Regions from separate parts of the Citrobacter sp. GW821-FHT07H02 genome, predicted to be linked through region 1. Evidence: predicted binding sites of a transcription regulator. Region 1 holds the regulator's gene; the other holds the start of a gene.

The links. The regulator ArgR, encoded in region 1, controls arginine synthesis, uptake and breakdown. The targets are predictions, from matches to a motif close to ANTGAATAAAAATACANT.
Positions count from the first base shown of each region.
Region 2: argA (amino-acid N-acetyltransferase) is a predicted target of ArgR. The motif match lies at 8,680-8,697, and genes of this name have one in related genera.

Region 1 is NZ_JBWKPZ010000025.1:27,483-37,570, forward strand. It holds gene degQ (serine endoprotease DegQ) at 1-1,212, shown strand, start outside; gene degS (outer membrane-stress sensor serine endopeptidase DegS) at 1,305-2,372, shown strand; gene mdh (malate dehydrogenase) at 2,447-3,385, opposite strand; gene argR (transcriptional regulator ArgR) at 3,801-4,271, shown strand; gene yhcN (peroxide/acid stress response protein YhcN) at 4,650-4,913, shown strand; gene yhcN-B (DUF1471 family stress response protein YhcN-B) at 5,013-5,279, shown strand; gene AC07NP_RS19905 (barstar family protein) at 5,342-5,614, opposite strand; gene aaeB (p-hydroxybenzoic acid efflux pump subunit AaeB) at 5,739-7,706, opposite strand; gene aaeA (p-hydroxybenzoic acid efflux pump subunit AaeA) at 7,712-8,644, opposite strand; gene aaeX (p-hydroxybenzoic acid efflux pump operon protein AaeX) at 8,652-8,855, opposite strand; gene aaeR (HTH-type transcriptional activator AaeR) at 9,038-9,967, shown strand; gene tldD (metalloprotease TldD) at 10,048-10,088, opposite strand, start outside.
Region 2 is NZ_JBWKPZ010000021.1:331-10,418, reverse strand. It holds gene ptrA (pitrilysin) at 1-1,857, shown strand, start outside; gene recB (exodeoxyribonuclease V subunit beta) at 1,850-5,389, shown strand; gene recD (exodeoxyribonuclease V subunit alpha) at 5,389-7,233, shown strand; gene argA (amino-acid N-acetyltransferase) at 7,316-8,647, opposite strand; gene amiC (N-acetylmuramoyl-L-alanine amidase AmiC) at 8,881-10,088, shown strand, end outside.

The DNA of each region.
Region 1 (10,088 bases):
GTGGTTAGCGTCAGAGTCGAAGGAACGGCTGCCCAGGGGCAAAAAGTCCCGGAAGAGTTCAAAAAATTTTTTGGCGATGAGTTGCCTGACCAACCGTCACAACCTTTCGAAGGTTTAGGGTCTGGGGTCATCATTGATGCCGCGAAAGGGTATGTCCTGACCAATAATCACGTTATCAGTCAGGCGCAGAAGATCAGCATCCAGTTAAATGACGGGCGTGAATTCGACGCCAAACTGATCGGCAGTGACGATCAAAGTGATATCGCTCTGCTGCAAATTCAGAAAGCCAGCAATCTGACGCAAATTGCCATCGCTGACTCCGACAAGCTGCGCGTAGGGGACTTTGCCGTCGCCGTAGGTAATCCGTTTGGGCTGGGGCAAACGGCGACGTCCGGTATTGTGTCTGCGCTGGGGCGTAGCGGGCTGAATCTGGAAGGGCTGGAAAACTTCATTCAGACTGACGCGTCCATTAACCGCGGTAACTCCGGCGGGGCTCTGCTTAACCTGAACGGCGAGCTGATCGGTATTAACACCGCCATCCTCGCCCCTGGCGGCGGCAGTATCGGAATTGGGTTTGCTATCCCGAGCAACATGGCGCGCACGCTGGCGCAGCAGTTGATCCAGTTCGGTGAAATCAAGCGGGGTCTGCTGGGCATTAAAGGCACGGAAATGACTGCCGATATCGCCAAAGCGTTCAAACTTGACGTACAGCGCGGCGCATTTGTCAGTGAAGTGCTGCCAAACTCGGGTTCCGCAAAAGCGGGCGTGAAGTCCGGCGATGTCATCACCAGTCTTAACGGCAAGCCACTCAACAGTTTTGCAGAGTTACGTTCGCGTATTGCAACAACGGAACCTGGCACCACCGTGAAACTGGGTCTGTTGCGTGACGGTAAACCACTGGAGGTCGACGTTACTCTGGACTCCAACACATCATCATCCGCCAGTGCTGAGATGATCGCCCCGGCGCTGCAAGGTGCTACGTTAAGCGACGGTCAATTGAAGGACGGCAGCAAAGGCATCAAGATTGATAATGTTGAAAAAAGCAGCCCTGCGGCTCAGGCGGGTTTACATAAAGATGACGTCATCGTCAGTGTAAACCGCGATCGCGTGAACTCTATCGCCGAGATGCGCAAGGTGCTGGAGGCGAAACCGTCCATCATTGCTCTGCAAATCGTTCGCGGTAATGAGAGCATTTATTTGCTCTTACGTTAAGTCCGTCGTGAACCGGACATCAGCCTCACGTGTGATGTCCGGTAAACTCATGGTATGCTGCTGACGTTCCCTTTTTTAATGACGCCTCCATCATGTTTGTGAAGCTCTTACGTTCAGTCGCGATTGGTTTAATTGTCGGCGCCATTTTGTTGGCCGCTATGCCGTCGCTGCGCAAAATAAATACCCTTACGGCTCCGCAATTCGACAGCACCGATGAGACGCCTGTCAGTTACAACTCGGCGGTCCGCCGTGCTGCACCAGCCGTCGTTAACGTCTATAACCGCAGTATGAACAGTACGGCGCATAATCAGCTTGAGATCCGCACGCTGGGCTCCGGTGTGATCATGGATCAGCGCGGTTATATCATCACCAACAAGCATGTTATTAACGACGCCGATCAGATAATCGTCGCCCTACAAGATGGACGCGTGTTTGAGGCGCTGCTGGTGGGGTCCGATACGCTGACCGATCTGGCCGTGTTAAAAATTAATGCCGCCGGTGGACTCCCGACGATTCCGATAAACTCGCGCCGTACGCCGCATATTGGCGACGTCGTTCTGGCTATCGGCAACCCGTATAATCTCGGACAAACCATCACCCAGGGGATCATCAGCGCGACCGGTCGTATTGGTCTGAACCCTTCCGGGCGCCAGAATTTTCTACAAACGGACGCCTCCATCAACCACGGTAACTCCGGTGGTGCGCTGATCAACTCGCTGGGTGAGTTGATGGGCATTAACACCTTATCCTTTGATAAAAGTAATGACGGCGAAACGCCGGAAGGCATTGGCTTCGCCATTCCGTTCCAGCTGGCGACCAAAATTATGGATAAACTTATCCGTGATGGTCGTGTGATCCGTGGCTACATCGGTATTGGCGGCCGCGAAATCGCGCCAATGCATGCCCAGGGTGGTGGGATAGACCAAATTCAGGGAATCGTCGTCAACGAGGTCTCACCGGATGGTCCGGCGGCTCAGGCTGGCATTCAGGTCAATGATTTGATCATTTCGGTGAACAATAAGCCTGCCGTTTCCGCGCTGGAAACGATGGACCAGGTCGCTGAAATTCGCCCAGGCTCGGTGATCTCTGTGGTCGTCATGCGGGATGACAAGCAGTTGACGCTGCAGGTTACCATTCAGGAATATCCGGCAACCAACTGAGTATTTCCCGAAGCCAGAGACAAAAAAAACCGGAGTCGCAATGCTCCGGTTTTTTTTCACTGATGGCGGTTCGCTTACTTATTAACGAACTCTTCGCCCAGGGTGATATCTTTCTTCAGCGTATCCAGCATGCCTTCCATCGCATTCTGCTCAAAGGCACTCAGTTTGCCGATAGACTGACGCTCTTCCACACCATTTTTGCCCAGCAGCAGCGGTTGTGAGAAGAAACGCGCATACTGGCCGTCGCCTTCAACGTAAGCACATTCCACAACGCCTTTTTCGCCCTGCAGCGCGCGAACCAGAGACAGACCAAAACGTGCGGCAGCCTGACCCATAGACAGGGTTGCAGATCCGCCACCGGCTTTTGCTTCAACCACTTCAGTACCCGCGTTCTGGATACGTTTGGTCAGGGCAGCGGCCTCTTCCTCGGTGAAGCTAACGCCAGGGATTTGCGACAGCAGTGGCAGAATCGTCACACCAGAGTGTCCGCCAATCACCGGAACTTCAACTTCAGTCGGCAGCTTGCCTTTCAGTTCCGCAACAAAGGTGTTGGAGCGGATGATGTCCAGCGTGGTCACGCCAAACAGTTTGTTCTTGTCGTAAACACCTGCTTTCTTCAGGACTTCTGCAGCGATAGCGACAGTGGTGTTCACCGGGTTGGTGATAATACCCACGCACGCTTTCGGACAGGTTTTCGCAATCTGCTGGACCAGGTTTTTCACGATACCGGCGTTAACGTTAAACAGGTCGGAACGATCCATACCCGGTTTACGCGCCACACCCGCAGAGATCAGAACCACATCCGCACCTTCCAGTGCCGGGGTTGCGTCTTCGCCACAGAAACCTTTGATCTTCACAGCAGTTGGGATATGGCTCAAGTCAGTGGCCACACCTGGAGTCACTGGAGCGATGTCGTACAGGGAGAGTTCTGAACCTGAAGGCAGTTGATTCTTTAACAATAATGCTAGCGCCTGACCGATACCGCCAGCTGCGCCGAGGACTGCAACTTTCATCCTAAACTCCTTATTATATTGATAAGCTAAGTGTTTAATGCTCCGCGGCGGCGACCTTAATTCACAAAATTAATGATTACAATACTCACGTGTCAAGAATGCGGAGTCACGCGAATTTGGCTTTTATGCATTTAATTTACGTAATCCAAAGCCACTGCAGCTGTAGAGCAACTTTTCCACAAGTGCGGACAATATACCCTACTCCCCCCTCAAAACAACATCAATTTGATAACATTTAATTTACTTTTAACCTTATTTGCGAGCCGTGACACAGGCATGTTTCTTGATAACGAAATTTGATAAAATTCCGCTCTTTCATAACATTATTTCAGCCTCGAACAAGGCAGACTGTTTGCATAAAAATTCATCTGTATGCACAATAATGTTGTTTCTACCGCCATATTACGGGTGACTTATGCGAAGCTCGGCAAAACAAGAAGAATTAGTAAAGGCGTTTAAAGCGCTGCTTAAAGAAGAAAAATTCAGCTCACAGGGTGAAATCGTCCTCGCGTTGCAGGATCAGGGCTTTGATAACATCAACCAGTCCAAAGTCTCACGCATGCTGACAAAGTTCGGCGCCGTGCGGACCCGCAACGCAAAAATGGAGATGGTGTACTGCCTCCCGGCAGAGTTGGGTGTCCCCACGACATCCAGCCCGTTAAAGAACCTGGTATTAGATATCGATTTCAATGATGCCGTTGTAGTGATCCATACCAGCCCAGGCGCTGCGCAACTGATCGCACGCCTGCTGGATTCACTGGGCAAAGCGGAAGGTATCCTCGGGACAATTGCGGGCGATGACACCATTTTCACAACCCCTGCTAATGGCTTCTCAGTGAAAGATCTGTACGAAGCGATTCTCGAGCTGTTCGAACAAGAGCTGTAACCTCCTCTCCCCGTCGCCACACACGGCGGGGAAAATCCTGTCTTTCTCCCTGCTTTGCACGCATTTCCACTGCTTTTGATTTAACGAATAGTGCGTTTAATCGCTTAAACACATTCACGCGGTCAATGATAAAGCCAAATATCGCACATTTTGTTAAATTTTATATCTTTATGAATTTATTAGATTTAAATCGAAAACCTCGCCATCAGAAGCATTTTTAATTCCATGTGATTATAAAAACTAAATTTTTTAATACTTAATTACCCACTGAACAATTAGCAAGGTATTAATTAATCGCGTGACTAGTGTATACTTGATTTTGTGATGAGGGTCACGAAACAAAGGACCCCAATAAAAGAATTCGACGAGGTAAATATCATGAAAATCAAAACTACAGTTGCAACGTTAAGTATTCTCTCTGTTCTCTCATTCGGTGCATTTGCCGCAGATTCCATCAATGCCCAGCAGGCGCAAAACCGCGAAGCTATCGGTTCTGTTTCCGTCAGCGCGATCGGCTCTTCACCGATGGACATGCATGAAATGCTGAACAAAAAAGCGGAACAACAAGGCGCCTCAGCGTATCAGATCACCGAAGCACGTAGCGGTAGCCACTGGCACGCCACTGCTGAACTGTACAAATAAGGCTCGCCTGTCATCGCTAATGCAAACAATAACTCGCGGGAATATCGCATAAGAACGCCCTGCAAACCGCTGAGTTAACCGTATTGAGGAATGTAAACTATGAACACTAAATATCTTATCGCTTCACTCGGCCTGGCTTCAGTTCTCTCTTTCGGCGCAAACGCCGCCGTACACCAGGTCAATGCGCAAGAAGCACAAAATCTGCAATCCATGGGCAGTGTCTCTGTTTCTCAGATTGGTAGTTCTCCGATGGATATGCGTCAGGAGCTTGCTGCTAAAGCAGAAAAAGCAGGCGCCAGCAGCTATCGCGTGATTGAACTGAAAGAAGGGTCACAGTGGCACGCCACGGCAGAACTCTACAAATAAACCCTCGTCGTCTAGTCCGACGACTTGCCCCCGCCTGTCGGGGGCTTTTTTATACCTAAGGCTTAGAGCCGAACGTTAAAACGTAACTGTCCTTCCAGCTCTTCTTCTGCTTCATCGAACAGCAAAATCAACGCCCCATAACGTCGGCGCTGCTTTTCAGGTAGATGAACAAACTCTATTTCCAGCGGCAACGGCAATACTTCGCCTATCACTATCTCCCACAGAGAATCCAGATCGCTGATCTGTTCTCTGGCAATACCAAACATCCGCGCAAACTCACGGTAAAAATCACTCTGGTTTTCTATCTCATCAAAATCAAAGGTATAGATATTCATTGCCCGCCACCACCTCCGGTAAGCGCTTTCGCAACCCACCAAACTACCTACCACGACGATTCCTGCACATCGGTTAAGTATAGCCATAAAAAAACCGACGCTTTTGGCGTCGGCTTTTCCGTGTTTAGTTATCCGTGAGGGCATGCTGATATTTATGCAACATGCCAGAGAGTCGTTTTACCGGTTCCGTGACCTGTGGTGGCGCTTCCCAGATGCGCAGTTTTTCCTGATAGATATCGAGTTCCTCAAGGAGTTGTCCGAAGTATCGCCGACGCTTGTCGTCGCTACTGGCGGAAATCACGCGATCCGCGGTGCGGCGAAGCTGACGGTGGAAAATAGAGAGATCGTCATTCACCGGGACCGGCGCGTCACGAAGACGTTGATGCGCAATGATCATCGTCAGCGCCAGACGGAATTTGGGCAAATCCCCAGGGAATTTGTTCATCAGCAAAAACAGCTGCTGATAGAGCGCCGGAAGATGGTTTTGCTTACGCCGTACCACATTGGTGGTCATGGCTGAGACGGCCGCCGAAACAAACTGATTCAGCAACACGCGACCGGTCCTGTCGCGGGAGTTATCCCGTACCAGCAATATCACGATAAACGCCAGCATACAGCCGACAATCTGCCCCAATGCGCTGTCCAGAAACTGGCTGAAATGGAAGGTCATGGGGTTGTCGAGCACAATGATGTTAATGGTGCTCGCCAGTGCCCCCATCGAACCCAGGCGGCGTTTCTGGACTTCGATTCCCAGAAAGAAGCCCAGTACCGCCAGACTAAGACAGAGCAGCAACATACTTTGTTGGGTGTTGGGGATGATCACCAGAAAATAGAGTAACCCCAACGGCAGCGCTGCCAGCGTCCCGTAGATAAAGTCGATCGCAACCATTCGCGGATTCGGCAATCGCATCGCCAGTGAGGTCACGACGGCAATCATCACCATCGCACCGCTACCAGACGTCCATCCCGTCCACAGCCAGAACAACGTCCCCAGCACACATGACAAGGTGGTGCGCCAGAAGTTGACCATCGCATGGTGACGCTCGGCAGACTCCACCTTCACCACGGGCTCACCCTGTAAAATCTCTTCTTCAGTCGCACTGATTTTCGTATTACCCACCACGCCGCGTTTCAATAACAGATACCGCGTTGCTGCCCCAGCCCAGGTGTACAGAGTGACAGGCGTTTCCCGCTCACCCGTCCAGGCGATCACGCGGCGCATGCGCTTGAGCTGTCGATGTACATCCTGCGCAGTTTCAACAGGGGTTTCAAACAACTCACGAAACGTATCGGTGATCAGCTCCGGACGCGTATTTTGAATCATGTAGGTTTCGCAGGATTGCGTAATCAGCGTCAGGGAGAGCGTATTCAGCGCCTTCAGACGTCGGTTAGCACGCCCCCAGCGCGAGGACTCCATGTTCAGATTGCTGCGCATGCCATCCAGTGCCGCAGTACGCCGCACAAGCGCACTCCAGGCCCGGTCCACTTCCTCACTGTCACCGTGTTTAATACACAGTTGCATCAGTTGATATTGCGCGATGAGCAGGTTATCCAGTTCAAGATCAACCTCTTGCTTCACCGATCGTGGAGAGAAAATCAGATCCGCGATGATGGCGCAGACGATACCAATCACAATCTCGCTACAGCGCTCAAGGGCGAACTGCGGCGTCAATAGCGGTTCCGTTTGAATGGTGATGACGATAATAAGTGCGGTATACCCCGAAAGCCCCCATGCATAGGAGTTTTCAAGGCGCACCAGAGAAGAGATCCAGGTGCAAAATCCCGCCCAGATACAGCACACCAGAATCATCAGCAGCGGTGCGCGAATCATGGTGATGATGATCGCCAGCGCGGCGATACAGCCGATAAAGGTTCCGATGATGCGCAACATACCGCGATAGCGGATGGCGCCAGAATACGGTTCGCCTCCGGCAGCAAACGCCGGACCCGCTGCAACAAGCGCCGCAGTCAGTACCGCCCAGCGCGGCGTTTCAAGCTGAAAGTGAAAGCCAACAAACAGAGCCAGCACAATCGCGCACGCCAGCTTTATCGCAAAGCGAACGTGTTGGCTGGCGATGGTGAACATCCCCATCATGATTAACCAAACTCGCGCAGACGATGCGCTAATTTGCGAAAGAAGGAGTCCTGACTTTCATCACGATCCTGCTGACCGGTAATCACGACCGTCGCCGTTGTACCTGCTGGCCACAGATTGTTCTGCTGGTCATCAAGACGGATCCGCACCGGAACACGCTGCGCCAGTCGCACCCATTCGAGGTTGGAATCAATCGTCGCCATGCCCTTCGCATCGCGGGTACTGCTGGCATTCGTGACCCCCGCCGCCACACTGTCCACACTTCCTTTTAATACCCGATTACTGCCCAGCGGCGTAATTTCCGCACGATAGCCCGGATGAACGCCCTCCAGCTTGGTTTCCTCCATATACGCCAGGACATAAAAAGAGTTCTGTTTCACCAGAGCAACTGCCGTGGAACCACGGGTAATAAACTCACCGGTATAGACGTTCAGGTTGGTTATCCAACCGTCTGCCGGTGCGCGAATCACGGTCCGTTCGAGATCTAATTTCGCCAGGTCACGGGTAGCCTGCGCTCTCGCGAGCTGGTGTAATACGGTTTGCAGAACGTTGTTGGCCTGATCGATCTCTTCACGAGACATCGCCTGAACGCCAAGACGGTTGCGGCGACCGGCCTCCAGGCGTTTTTCCTGCGACAACACCTGGTAATACGCCACATCGGCTTCGGCCTCTTCAAGCGCCTTTATATAGCGCGGCTGATCGATGGTGAACAGCACCTGATCCTTTTTCACCAGTTGGTTATCGCGAACATTAACATGGGTGATAAGTCCTGCCACATCTGGCGCAATGGCCACCACATCCGCGCTGAAACGCGCATCGCGCGTCCACGGTGACTCGGTGTAATAAACCCAGGCACGAAAAATGGCGATAAAAGCCAGGATGACCAGTACCAGCGTAATGGCCGTACGGGAGATTTTTCTTGTTAGTGTTTTCACTTCAGCCTCAAACAAACATGCGCGATATCAGATAAAAAAGGCAGCAATAGAGCGCGGTATTAAACAGAGCCGGATGCCATACGAAATCATAGATACCTGTCGGTACCAGCACCCGGCGCACCAGCCAGAAAATCGCCAGTGATAAAAGAAGTTCGAAAAATATCGGTGGGAAGGACAGCCCAAACACCACGATAACGGGAAACAGACTCATGTTGACCTTGATTGTAGAGAGAGTGCAGGCGATAGCGTTATTAGCCAATGTCACCGCAGAGAAGGGCAAGGAAAGCCAGGCGAGAGCGACACTGCTGTTATTTGAATAATAATATATTAGCGTAACTGTTATGCTGTTATCTATAATATGTGATCTAAATCACTTTTAAGCCAGAGTGAATAATGGAACGATTAAAACGGATGTCGGTGTTTGCCAAAGTGGTCGAATTTGGCTCCTTTACCGCCGCTGCCAGACAGCTACAAATGAGCGTCTCCTCCATTAGCCAGACCGTGGCAAAACTGGAAGATGAACTGCAGGTGAAGCTGCTGAACCGCAGTACTCGCAGCATTGGCCTTACCGAAGCCGGTAAAATTTACTACCAGGGCTGCCGCCGAATGTTGCATGAAGTCCAGGATGTGCATGAGCAGCTCTATGCGTTTAACAACACCCCTATCGGTACGTTGCGTATCGGTTGTTCTTCAACCATGGCGCAAAATGTCCTTGCCGGACTGACCGCCAGGATGCTGAAAGAATACCCCGGGCTCACGGTGAACCTGGTGACAGGTATTCCAGCCCCTGACCTGATTGCCGACGGTCTGGACGTTGTGATTCGGGTCGGCGCGTTGCAGGACTCGAGCCTGTTTTCTCGCCGTCTGGGAGCCATGCCGATGGTGGTCTGCGCCGCAAAAAGCTATCTCGCACAATTTGGCGTACCGGAAAAACCCGCCGATCTCAGCAACCACTCCTGGCTGGAATACAGCGTGCGACCGGATAACGAATTTGAGCTGATCGCCCCGGAAGGGATCTCCACCCGGCTAATCCCTCAGGGAAGATTCGTGACCAACGATCCTATGACGCTCAGCCGCTGGCTGACGGTAGGTGCCGGGATCGCCTACGTCCCGCTGATGTGGGTGATCAACGAGATCAATCGGGGAGAGCTTGAGATCTTACTGCCCCGTTATCAGTCGGATCCCCGTCCGGTCTACGCGTTGTACACCGAAAAAGACAAACTGCCCTTAAAAGTGCAGGTTGTAATCAACTATCTGACGGACTACTTTGTCGACGTGGCGAAGCTGTTTCAGGGGATGTACGGCAGAGGAAAGGAAAAGTAATAAAGGCCCGATAGCGCTGCGCGTATCGGGCCTGGAGCAAGAATCAAATTCACAGACCGGGTATATCCGGCCTCTGATAATCAGGCAGTGCCACCCACCGTCAGGTTATCCACCTTCAGCG
Region 2 (10,088 bases), on a different contig from region 1:
AACGGTAACAGCGGTGTACTGGCCATTTCAGCCACGCTCACCGACAAAGGTCTGGCGAATCGTGATGAAGTTGTCGCGGCCATCTTTAGCTATCTCAATCTGTTACGCGAAAAAGGCGTGGATAAACGCTACTTTGATGAGCTGGCGCACGTCCTGGATCTCGACTTCCGTTATCCGTCCATCACACGTGATATGGATTACGTGGAATGGCTGGCAGACACCATGATTCGCGTGCCCGTCGACCATACTCTGGATGCGGTTAACATCGCCGATCAGTATGATGCTGATGCGGTAAAAGCCCGTCTGGCGATGATGACGCCGCAGAATGCCCGCGTCTGGTATATCAGCCCGAATGAGCCACATAACAAAACTGCCTACTTTGTTGATGCCCCTTATCAGGTCAACAAAATCGACGACAAAACATTTGCGCAGTGGCAGCAAAAAGCGCAGGCGATTTCGCTCTCCCTGCCGGACCTCAACCCCTACATTCCTGATGACTTCTCGTTGATTAAGAGCGAGAAGCAATATGCGCATCCGGAATTGATCATCGATAAACCGGATTTGCGCGTGGTGTATGCGCCGAGCCGTTACTTTGCCAGTGAGCCAAAAGCCGATGTGAGCGTGGTGCTGCGTAATCCAAAAGCCATGGACAGCGCCAGAAATCAGGTGATGTTTGCGCTGAATGATTATCTGGCAGGCATTGCGCTTGATCAGTTAAGCAATCAGGCCGCCGTGGGCGGGATAGGGTTTTCGACTAATGCCAATAATGGGTTGATGCTGAACGCCAATGGCTACACTCAGCGTTTGCCGCAGCTTTTCCAGGCGTTGCTGGAAGGCTACTTCAGCTACTCTGCAACGCAAGAGCAGCTGGAACAGGCGAAGTCCTGGTATGCGCAGATGATGGACTCTGCCGAGAAAGGTAAAGCCTACGATCAGGCCATTATGCCCGTGCAGATGATTTCTCAGGTGCCTTACTTCTCACGTGATGAACGCCGTAAGTTGTTGCCATCAATCAGCCTGGAAGAGGTTATGGCGTACCGCGATGCGTTAAAAGTGGGTGCCCGTCCGGAGTTTCTGGTTATCGGCAACATGAGCGAAACGCAGGCCAAAACCATGGCGCAGGATATCCAGAAACAGCTGGGTGCGAAGGGCTCAGAATGGTGTCGCAACAAAGATGTGCTGGTCGATAAAAAACAGTCGGTCATTTTTGAAAAAGCGGGCAGCAGTACGGACTCTGCGCTGGCGGCGGTGTTTGTACCTTCGGGATACGATGAACACACCAGCACCGCCTACAGCGCCATGTTGGGGCAAATTGTTCAGCCATGGTTCTACAACCAACTGCGTACCGAAGAGCAGTTAGGTTACGCGGTGTTTGCTTTTCCGATGAACGTAGGTCGCCAGTGGGGGATGGGTTTCCTGCTGCAAAGCAGCGACAAACAGCCGGCGTATCTCTGGGAGCGCTATAAAGCCTTTTTCCCGACGGCGGAAGCGAAGCTGCGGGCAATGAAACCAGCCGAATTTGCACAAATTCAGCAGGCGGTCATTACGCAAATGTTAGAAGCGCCGCAAACGCTGGGCGCAGAGGCTTCGCAGTTAAGCAAAGATTTCGATCGGGGTAATATGCACTTCGATTCGCGTGATAAAATCGTGGCTCAGATTAAACTGCTGACGCCGCAAAAACTTGCCGACTTCTTCCATCAGGCGGTGGTAGAGCCGCAAGGCATGGCGATACTGTCACAGATTTCCGGAAGCCAGAACGGGAAAGCAGAATATGCGACCCTGGAAGGCGGGAAAGTGTGGCAGACCGTCAGCGCGTTGCAGCAAACCTTGCCCCTGATGAGTGAAAAGAATGAATGATGCTGAGTCTCTTGATCCTCTACGCTTGCCCCTCACGGGCGAGCGCCTGATTGAAGCGTCCGCAGGCACTGGCAAAACCTTTACTATCGCAGCGCTCTATCTGCGTCTGCTACTTGGACTGGGCGGCTCTGCCGCCTTTCCCCGTCCGTTAACCGTAGAAGAGTTATTGGTGGTGACCTTTACCGAGGCCGCCACCGAAGAGCTACGCGGTCGAATCCGCAGTAATATCCACGAATTGCGCATTGCCTGTCTGCGGGAATCGACCGATAACCCGCTCTATGCCCGCCTGTTAGACGAAATTAACGATAAAAAGCAGGCCGCACAGTGGTTATTGTTGGCCGAACGGCAGATGGATGAAGCTGCGGTCTTCACCATTCACGGTTTTTGCCAGCGCATGCTGAGTCTGAATGCCTTTGAGTCGGGGATGTTATTCGAGCAACAGCTCATCGAAGACGAATCCCTCCTGCGTTATCAGGCCTGTGCGGACTTTTGGCGTCGTCACTGTTACCCACTCCCGCGTGAAATTGCCCAGGTTGTCTTTGAAACATGGAAAGGCCCGCAGGCGCTGCTGAAAGATATTGACCGCTATCTGCAGGGTGAAGCTCCGGTAATTAAAGCCCCTCCGCCAGACGAAGAGACGCTGGCATCGCGCCATGCGCAGATTCTGGCGCGAATCACCCGGATCAAACAGCAATGGTGTGAAGCGGTTGAGGAACTTGACGCGCTGATCGAATCGTCAGGCATCGATCGCAGAAAATTCAACCGTGGCAACCAGGCAAAATGGATCGAGAAGGTAACCGCATGGGCGCAGGCAGAAACGCAGACTTATCAGTTGCCTGAAGCGTTGGAGAAATTCTCGCAGCGCTTTTTAGAAGAGCGAACCAAAGCGGGCGGTGTTACGCCCGAGCACGCACTGTTTGTGGCAATTGACGAACTCCTTGCAGAGCCGCTGACGATTCGCGATTTGGTTATCACCCGGGCACTGGCGGAGATTCGGGAAACGGTCGCACGGGAAAAGCAGCGTCGGGGAGAGTTAGGCTTCGATGACATGCTCAGCCGCCTTGATGCGGCGCTGCGAAGTGAAAGCGGCGAGGCGCTGGCGTCGGCCATTCGCGGTCGTTTTCCGGTAGCGATGATCGATGAATTTCAGGATACCGATCCGCAACAATACCGTATTTTTCGCCGCATCTGGCAGCATCAGCCGGAGACGGCGCTGTTGCTGATTGGCGATCCAAAACAGGCGATTTACGCATTCCGTGGCGCGGATATCTTCACCTACATGAAGGCGCGCAGCGAGGTGACGGCGCACTATACGCTCGACACGAACTGGCGTTCTGCGCCGGGCATGGTCAACAGCGTCAATACGCTGTTTGATCAGATGGATGATGCCTTCATGTTTCGTGAGATCCCGTTCACGCCGGTGAAGTCCGCTGATAAAAATCAGGCGCTGCAATTTGTATTGAACGGCGAGACGCAACCCGCCATGCGCATGTGGTTAATGGACGGTGAGAGTTGTGGCATTGGCGACTACCAAAGCACCATGGCGCACGTTTGCGCCGCACAAATCCGTGACTGGCTGAAGGCGGGACACTCGGGTCAGGCTCTGCTGAACAGCGGCAAAACCTCGCGACCCGTTCGCGCTTCGGATATCAGCGTACTGGTGCGCAGTCGTCAGGAAGCCGCCCAGATTCGTGATGCGCTGACGCAACTGGATATCCCGTCTGTGTATCTCTCTAACCGCGACAGCGTTTTTGACACCCTTGAAGCGCAAGAGCTGCTGTGGGTTTTACAGGCGGTGATGACGCCTGAGCGCGAAAACACGCTGCGCAGCGCGCTTGCCGCCTCGATGATGGGGTTAAATGCGCAGGACATCGACAGACTTAATAATGACGAGAACGCCTGGGACGCGGTTGTGGAGGAGTTTGACGGCTACCGTCAGATCTGGCGCAAACGCGGTGTGATGCCCATGCTGCGCGCGCTGATGTCGCAGAGAAACATTGCGGAAAACCTGCTGGCGACAGCAGGAGGTGAGCGCCGTCTCACCGATATTCTGCACATCAGCGAACTTTTGCAGGAAGCGGGATCGCAACTGGAGAGCGAGCATGCGCTGGTTCGCTGGCTTTCGCAGCATATTCTGGAACCCGACAGCAATGCCTCCAGCCAGCAAATGCGTCTGGAAAGCGATAAGCATCTGGTGCAAATCGTCACCATTCATAAATCGAAAGGGCTGGAGTACCCGCTGGTCTGGTTGCCCTTTATTAGCCATTTCCGTATTCAGGATCAGGCGTTTTATCATGATCGCCGCTCATTTGAAGCGGTATTGGATCTCAGCGAGGCCGATGAGAGCATTGAACTGGCGGAAGCCGAACGGCTGGCGGAAGATCTCCGCTTGCTCTATGTTGCGCTGACCCGTTCAGTATGGCATTGCAGTCTCGGCGTTGCGCCGCTGGTGCGTCGCCGTAGTGATAAAAAAGGGGAGACGGATGTGCACCAGAGCGCACTGGGCCGTCTGCTGCAAAAAGGTGAACCGAAAGATGCCGCCGGGCTTCGCGCGTGCATTGAATCGTTGTGTGGTGAAGATATCGCCCTGCAAATAACGGGCGCGCCGGACACCGAACGCTGGCAGGTGGCGCAAGCCGCCCGCGCCGAACTGAGCGCGAAAGTGTTACAACGCCCCCTGAGCGATAGCTGGCGGGTAACCAGTTATTCCGGCCTACAGCAGCGAGGCCACAGTGTTGCTCAGGACTTAATCCCTCGCCTTGATGTTGATGCCGCTGGTGTCGCTGAGGTGACGGTTGAGCCGGGGTTAACCCCACATCAGTTTCCGCGCGGCGCATCGCCGGGCACCTTCCTGCACAGCTTGTTTGAAGACCTTGATTTTACTCAGTCTGTTGATGCCGCCTGGGTACAAGAGAAACTGGCGTTGGGAGGTTTCGACGCACACTGGGAACCGGTTTTGACAGCGTGGCTGGAGGCCGTCTTACAGGCGCCGCTTAACGATACGGGCGTGAGTCTGCGTCATCTCTCCGAGCGCGACAAACAGGTAGAGATGGAGTTTTATCTGCCGATAGCCCAGCCGCTGAATGCCAGCCAACTGGATGCGCTCATTCGTCAGTACGATCCGCTCTCTGCCGGGTGCCCGCCGTTGGACTTCATGCAGGTGCGCGGCATGTTGAAAGGATTTATTGATCTGGTGTTTCGCCATGAAGGGCGTTATTACCTGCTCGATTACAAATCTAACTGGCTTGGCGAGGACAGTGCCGCCTACACCCAACAGGCGATGGCTTCGGCGATGCAGGCGCACCGTTACGACCTGCAATACCAGTTGTATACGCTGGCCCTGCATCGGTATTTGCGCCATCGCATCGCGGACTACGACTACGAGCGCCATTTCGGCGGCGTTATCTATCTCTTCCTGCGCGGCGTGGATAGCGAACAACCACAGCAAGGCATTTACGCGACCCGTCCGGACAGCGAATTAATTGCACAGATGGACGAGATGTTTGCAGGCGCGGTACGGGAGGAGGCGTAATGACAATCCAGAAACGCTTACTGGATGCAGTAGAACAAAAGCAGTTAAGACCGCTGGATGCGCAGTTTGCGCTGGCTGTTGCCGGCAATGACGATCCGGCGGTGACGCTGGCGGCGGCGTTGCTCAGTCGTGATGCGGGGGAAGGCCACGTCTGTCTGCCGCTTTCGCGGCTGTCCATCACGGAAGACACTCATCCGCTGTTGCTGACATGGCTCAACGAAGCGCCAGAGCGCATCGACTGGACGCAACGCCTGTTAACGTCTGCCGCGGTTAGCCGTGGCGAACAGCCAACGCCGCTCATTTTGCACGACGATCGCCTCTATCTGAACCGAATGTGGCGTAATGAACGTACGGTAGCGCGCTTTTTTAGCGAGGTGAATCAGGCGATTGAGCTGGATGAGCAGCAGCTAACCCAGACGCTTGATGCGCTTTTCCCTCCCACCGATGAAATCAACTGGCAAAAAGTGGCGGCTGCCGTGGCGTTGACCCGCCGTATCTCGGTGATTTCTGGCGGCCCGGGGACGGGCAAAACGACGACCGTGGCAAAGCTGCTGGCGGCGTTGATTCAGATGGCCGACGGCGAACGCTGTCGTATCCGGCTGGCGGCGCCCACGGGCAAAGCGGCGGCGCGACTGACAGAATCGCTGGGGAAAGCATTACGTCAATTACCGCTTACCGATGAGCAAAAAAAACGGATCCCGGATGACGCCAGTACCCTGCATCGACTGTTAGGCGCGCAGCCTGGCAGTCAGCGTCTGCGTCACCATGCGGGCAACCCGCTGCATCTGGATGTGCTGGTGGTTGATGAAGCGTCAATGATTGACCTTCCGATGATGTCGCGCCTGATCGATGCGTTACCGACGCACGGGCGGGTTATTTTTCTGGGCGATCGTGACCAGCTTGCATCCGTTGAGGCGGGCGCTGTGTTGGGGGATATCTGTGCCTGTGTGAAGGACGGCTTTACGCCTGCACGTGCGCAACAGCTCAGTCGGCTTACCGGATGCCAGGTTTCGGCTGGAGCAGAAACAGAAGCCGCCGCTTCCCTGCGTGACAGCCTTTGTTTGCTGCAAAAAAGCTACCGTTTTGGCAGTGATTCCGGCATTGGCCAACTGGCTGCTGCCATTAATCGCGGCGATAAATCTGCAGTTAAGGCGGTCTTCCAGAAGGAATTTAGCGACATTGAAAAACGGACGCTGATGAGCCGTGAAGATTACGCAGCGATGCTGGATGAGGCAATGGCTGGGTACGGGCGGTATCTTGATCTGGTTCGGGCGGGGGCGGAACCCGATGCCATCATTCAGGCGTTCAATGATTACCAACTGCTGTGCGCGCTGCGCGAAGGGCCATTTGGCGTTAAAGGACTGAATGAACGTATCGAACACGTGATGCGGGAAAAACGCAAAATTACCACGAATGCGCACTCCCGCTGGTATGAAGGGCGGCCGGTAATGATTGCGCGAAACGACAGCTCGTTGGGATTATTTAACGGCGATATCGGCATTGCGCTCGAACGCGGTCAGGGGCTGCGAGTCTGGTTTGCGATGCCGGACGGTGCCATTAAGTCTGTGCAGCCGAGCCGTCTACCGGAACATGAAACGACCTGGGCGATGACGGTACATAAATCTCAGGGTTCGGAGTTTGATCACGCGGCGCTTATTCTGCCCACGCAGCGTACACCGGTTGTGACGCGCGAGCTGGTGTATACCGCGGTTACGCGAGCGCGCCGTCGCCTGTCGCTGTATACCGATGAACGGGTGTTGAGTGGCGCGATAGCGACCCGTACCGAGCGCCGTAGCGGGCTGTCGGCCTTGTTTAACAAGGATAATACGCAGCAGGATTTGTAGGCCGGATAAGCGTTAGCGCCATCCGGCAATGTGCCCGATGGCGCGCGAAACGGTTTTATCAGACCGGCAACGTATTAAGCCGCTACCCCAAATCCGCCATCAACACTTTTGAACGGCGCTGATAGTTGTACATCTCTTTTTTGCTCTCGGGGAGCAGGTCGATATCCACCGGCGTAAAGCCACGCTCCTGAAACCAGTGAATGCTCCGCGTGGTCAGCACAAACAGCTTGCTAAGCCCGATTTGTCTGGCCTGCGCGGCAATCCGCTCCAGCAGGACTTCTCCCCGCGATGAACTGCGATAATCCGGATGTACCGCCACGCAGGCCATTTCGCCGATCTTCTCTTCCGGGAAAGGATACAGCGCCGCGCAGGCGATGGTCAGGTTATCACGCTGAATAATGGTGAATTTGTCGATCTCCATCTCCAGCTGTTCACGGGAACGGCGCACCAGAATCCCTTGCTGTTCCAGCGGGCTGATAAGCTCGAGAATTCCGCCAATATCATTAATGGTGGCGCGGCGGATTTGTTCGGCGCTTTCCATCACGATCTGCGTGCCGATACCGTCACGCGAGAACAATTCCTGTAACAGCGCGCCATCTTCCTGATAGCTGATCAAATGGCAGCGACGTACGCCGCTGCGACAGGCTTTCACCGCACCGCGCAGGAAACGCACGGTGCCGGAGTTGTAATCCTCTTTCTCTTCCTGTGCTTCTACGCGGGCCTGTGCTTCATTCGGGAACAGTTCAGAAACAATGTCGCCATCGTCGTTGGTAACCCCTTGTGAGGAGCAGAAGCCAATCATTTTCTCCGCCTTCAGTTTGATGGCGAGCTGGGTGGCGATCTCTTCTGAGGTCAGGTTAAAACTTTCACCGGTGACAGAGACGGCGACCGGTCCCATCAGGACAATCGCGCCGTTGTCGAGCTGGCGGTGAATCGCCTCTTCATCAATACGACGAATACGCCCGCTGTGGCAGTAATCGACGCCATCATCAACGCCCAACGGCTGTGCGATGATAAAGTTGCCGCTGACCACGTTGATGTGCGCGCCCTGTAGAGGCGTGTTATTGAGGCTCATCGACAGACGGGCGGTGATATCCAGCTGTAATGTGCCAGCCGCCTGCTTGACCAGCTCCAGGGTTTTGGCGTCCGTCACACGCGTATTTTTGTGGTACACCGGCTCATGATGGTGTGCGGCCAGGTTCGCGTCGATTTGCGGACGTGCGCCATACACGACCACCAGGCGAATGCCGAGGCTGTGCAGAAGCCCGATGTCATTGACGATACTGGAGAAATTCTCATGCTCGATGGCTTCGCCGCCCAGCATAATGACAAACGTTTTCCCCCGATGGGTATTGATATAGGGAACAGAATGGCGGAATCCCTGTACCAGTTCGGTTCTACGTTCCTTCACCACGGCACACCCTCTTTGCATGATTATTCGTATTAAGTGTATTTTTATTCTGTTTTTTCTCCGGGCGCAAGTGCAAATTTGCCAGCAGTCGAAGGTATTTATCAGTAATACCGTGAATACAAAAAGAAAGTTTACCGTTTTATAGATGACAGATTATGCGTCATTCGCTAAAGTTTCCGGTCAATTCAGACGTTTTGTAAATCAGCACCGTTAGATTTGTTTTGCTCGGGAGAAGCATGTCGGGATCCAATCCAGCAATCAGCCGCCGTCGTTTACTGCAAGGGGCGGGCGCCATGTGGCTATTGAGCGTAAGCCAGGTCGGTCTGGCTGCGGTCAGTCAGGTCGTTGCGGTTCGTATTTGGCCAGCATCCAGTTACACCCGTGTGACGGTGGAATCGAACCGCGAGTTGAAATACAAACAATTTGCCCTGAGTAATCCTGAGCGCGTCGTGGTGGATATTGAAGGTGTGAATTTGAACTCCGTGCTCAAAGGCATCGGAACCCAGATCCGCCCGGATGATCCCTACATCAAATCGGCACGAGTGGGGCAGTTTGATCCGCAGACCGTGCGCATGGTGTTTGAACTGAAGCAGAACGTGAAGCCGCAGCTGTTTGCCCTCGCGCCGGTGGCGGGTTTTAAAGAACGTCTGGTGATGGATCTCTATCCTGCCAATGCGCAGGACATGCAGGATCCGCTGCTGGCGTTGCTTGAGGATTACAACAAAGGCGATCTGGAGAAACAGGTACCACCCGCGCAGAGCGGCCCACAGCCGGGTAAAGCGGGGCGTGATCGTCCGATTGTGATCATGCTCGATCCGGGGCACGGCGGCGAAGACTCCGGCGCTGTGGGCAAATACAAGACGCGTGAAAAAGATGTGGTGTTGCAGATCGCCCGTCGCCTGCGGGCGCTGATCGAGCAAGAAGGCAACATGAAGGTCTATATGACGCGAAACGAAGATATCTTCATTCCGCTGAAAGTGCGCGTCGCGAAAGCTCAAAAACAGCGTGCCGACCTTTTCGTCTCAATTCACGCGGATGCATTTACCAGTCGACAGCCCAGCGGGTCGTCGGTGTTTGCCCTTTCCACTAAAGGCGCAACCAGTACGGCTGCAAAATACCTGGCGCAAACCCAGAACGCCTCGGATTTGATCGGGGGGGTCAGTAAAAGCGGCGACCGCTACGTCGATCACACGATGTTCGACATGGTGCAATCGCTGACCATTGCCGACAGCCTGAAGTTCGGGAAAGCGGTGCTGAAGAAACTTGGCCAGGTCAACAACCTGCACAAGAATCAGGTAGAGCAGGCCGGGTTTGCCGTGTTAAAAGCGCCAGATATCCCTTCGATTCTGGTTGAAACTGCCTTTATCAGTAACGTTGAAGAAGAGCGGAAGCTCAAAACAGCGACGTTCCAGCAGGAAGTGGCAGAGTCTATATTGGCAGGGAT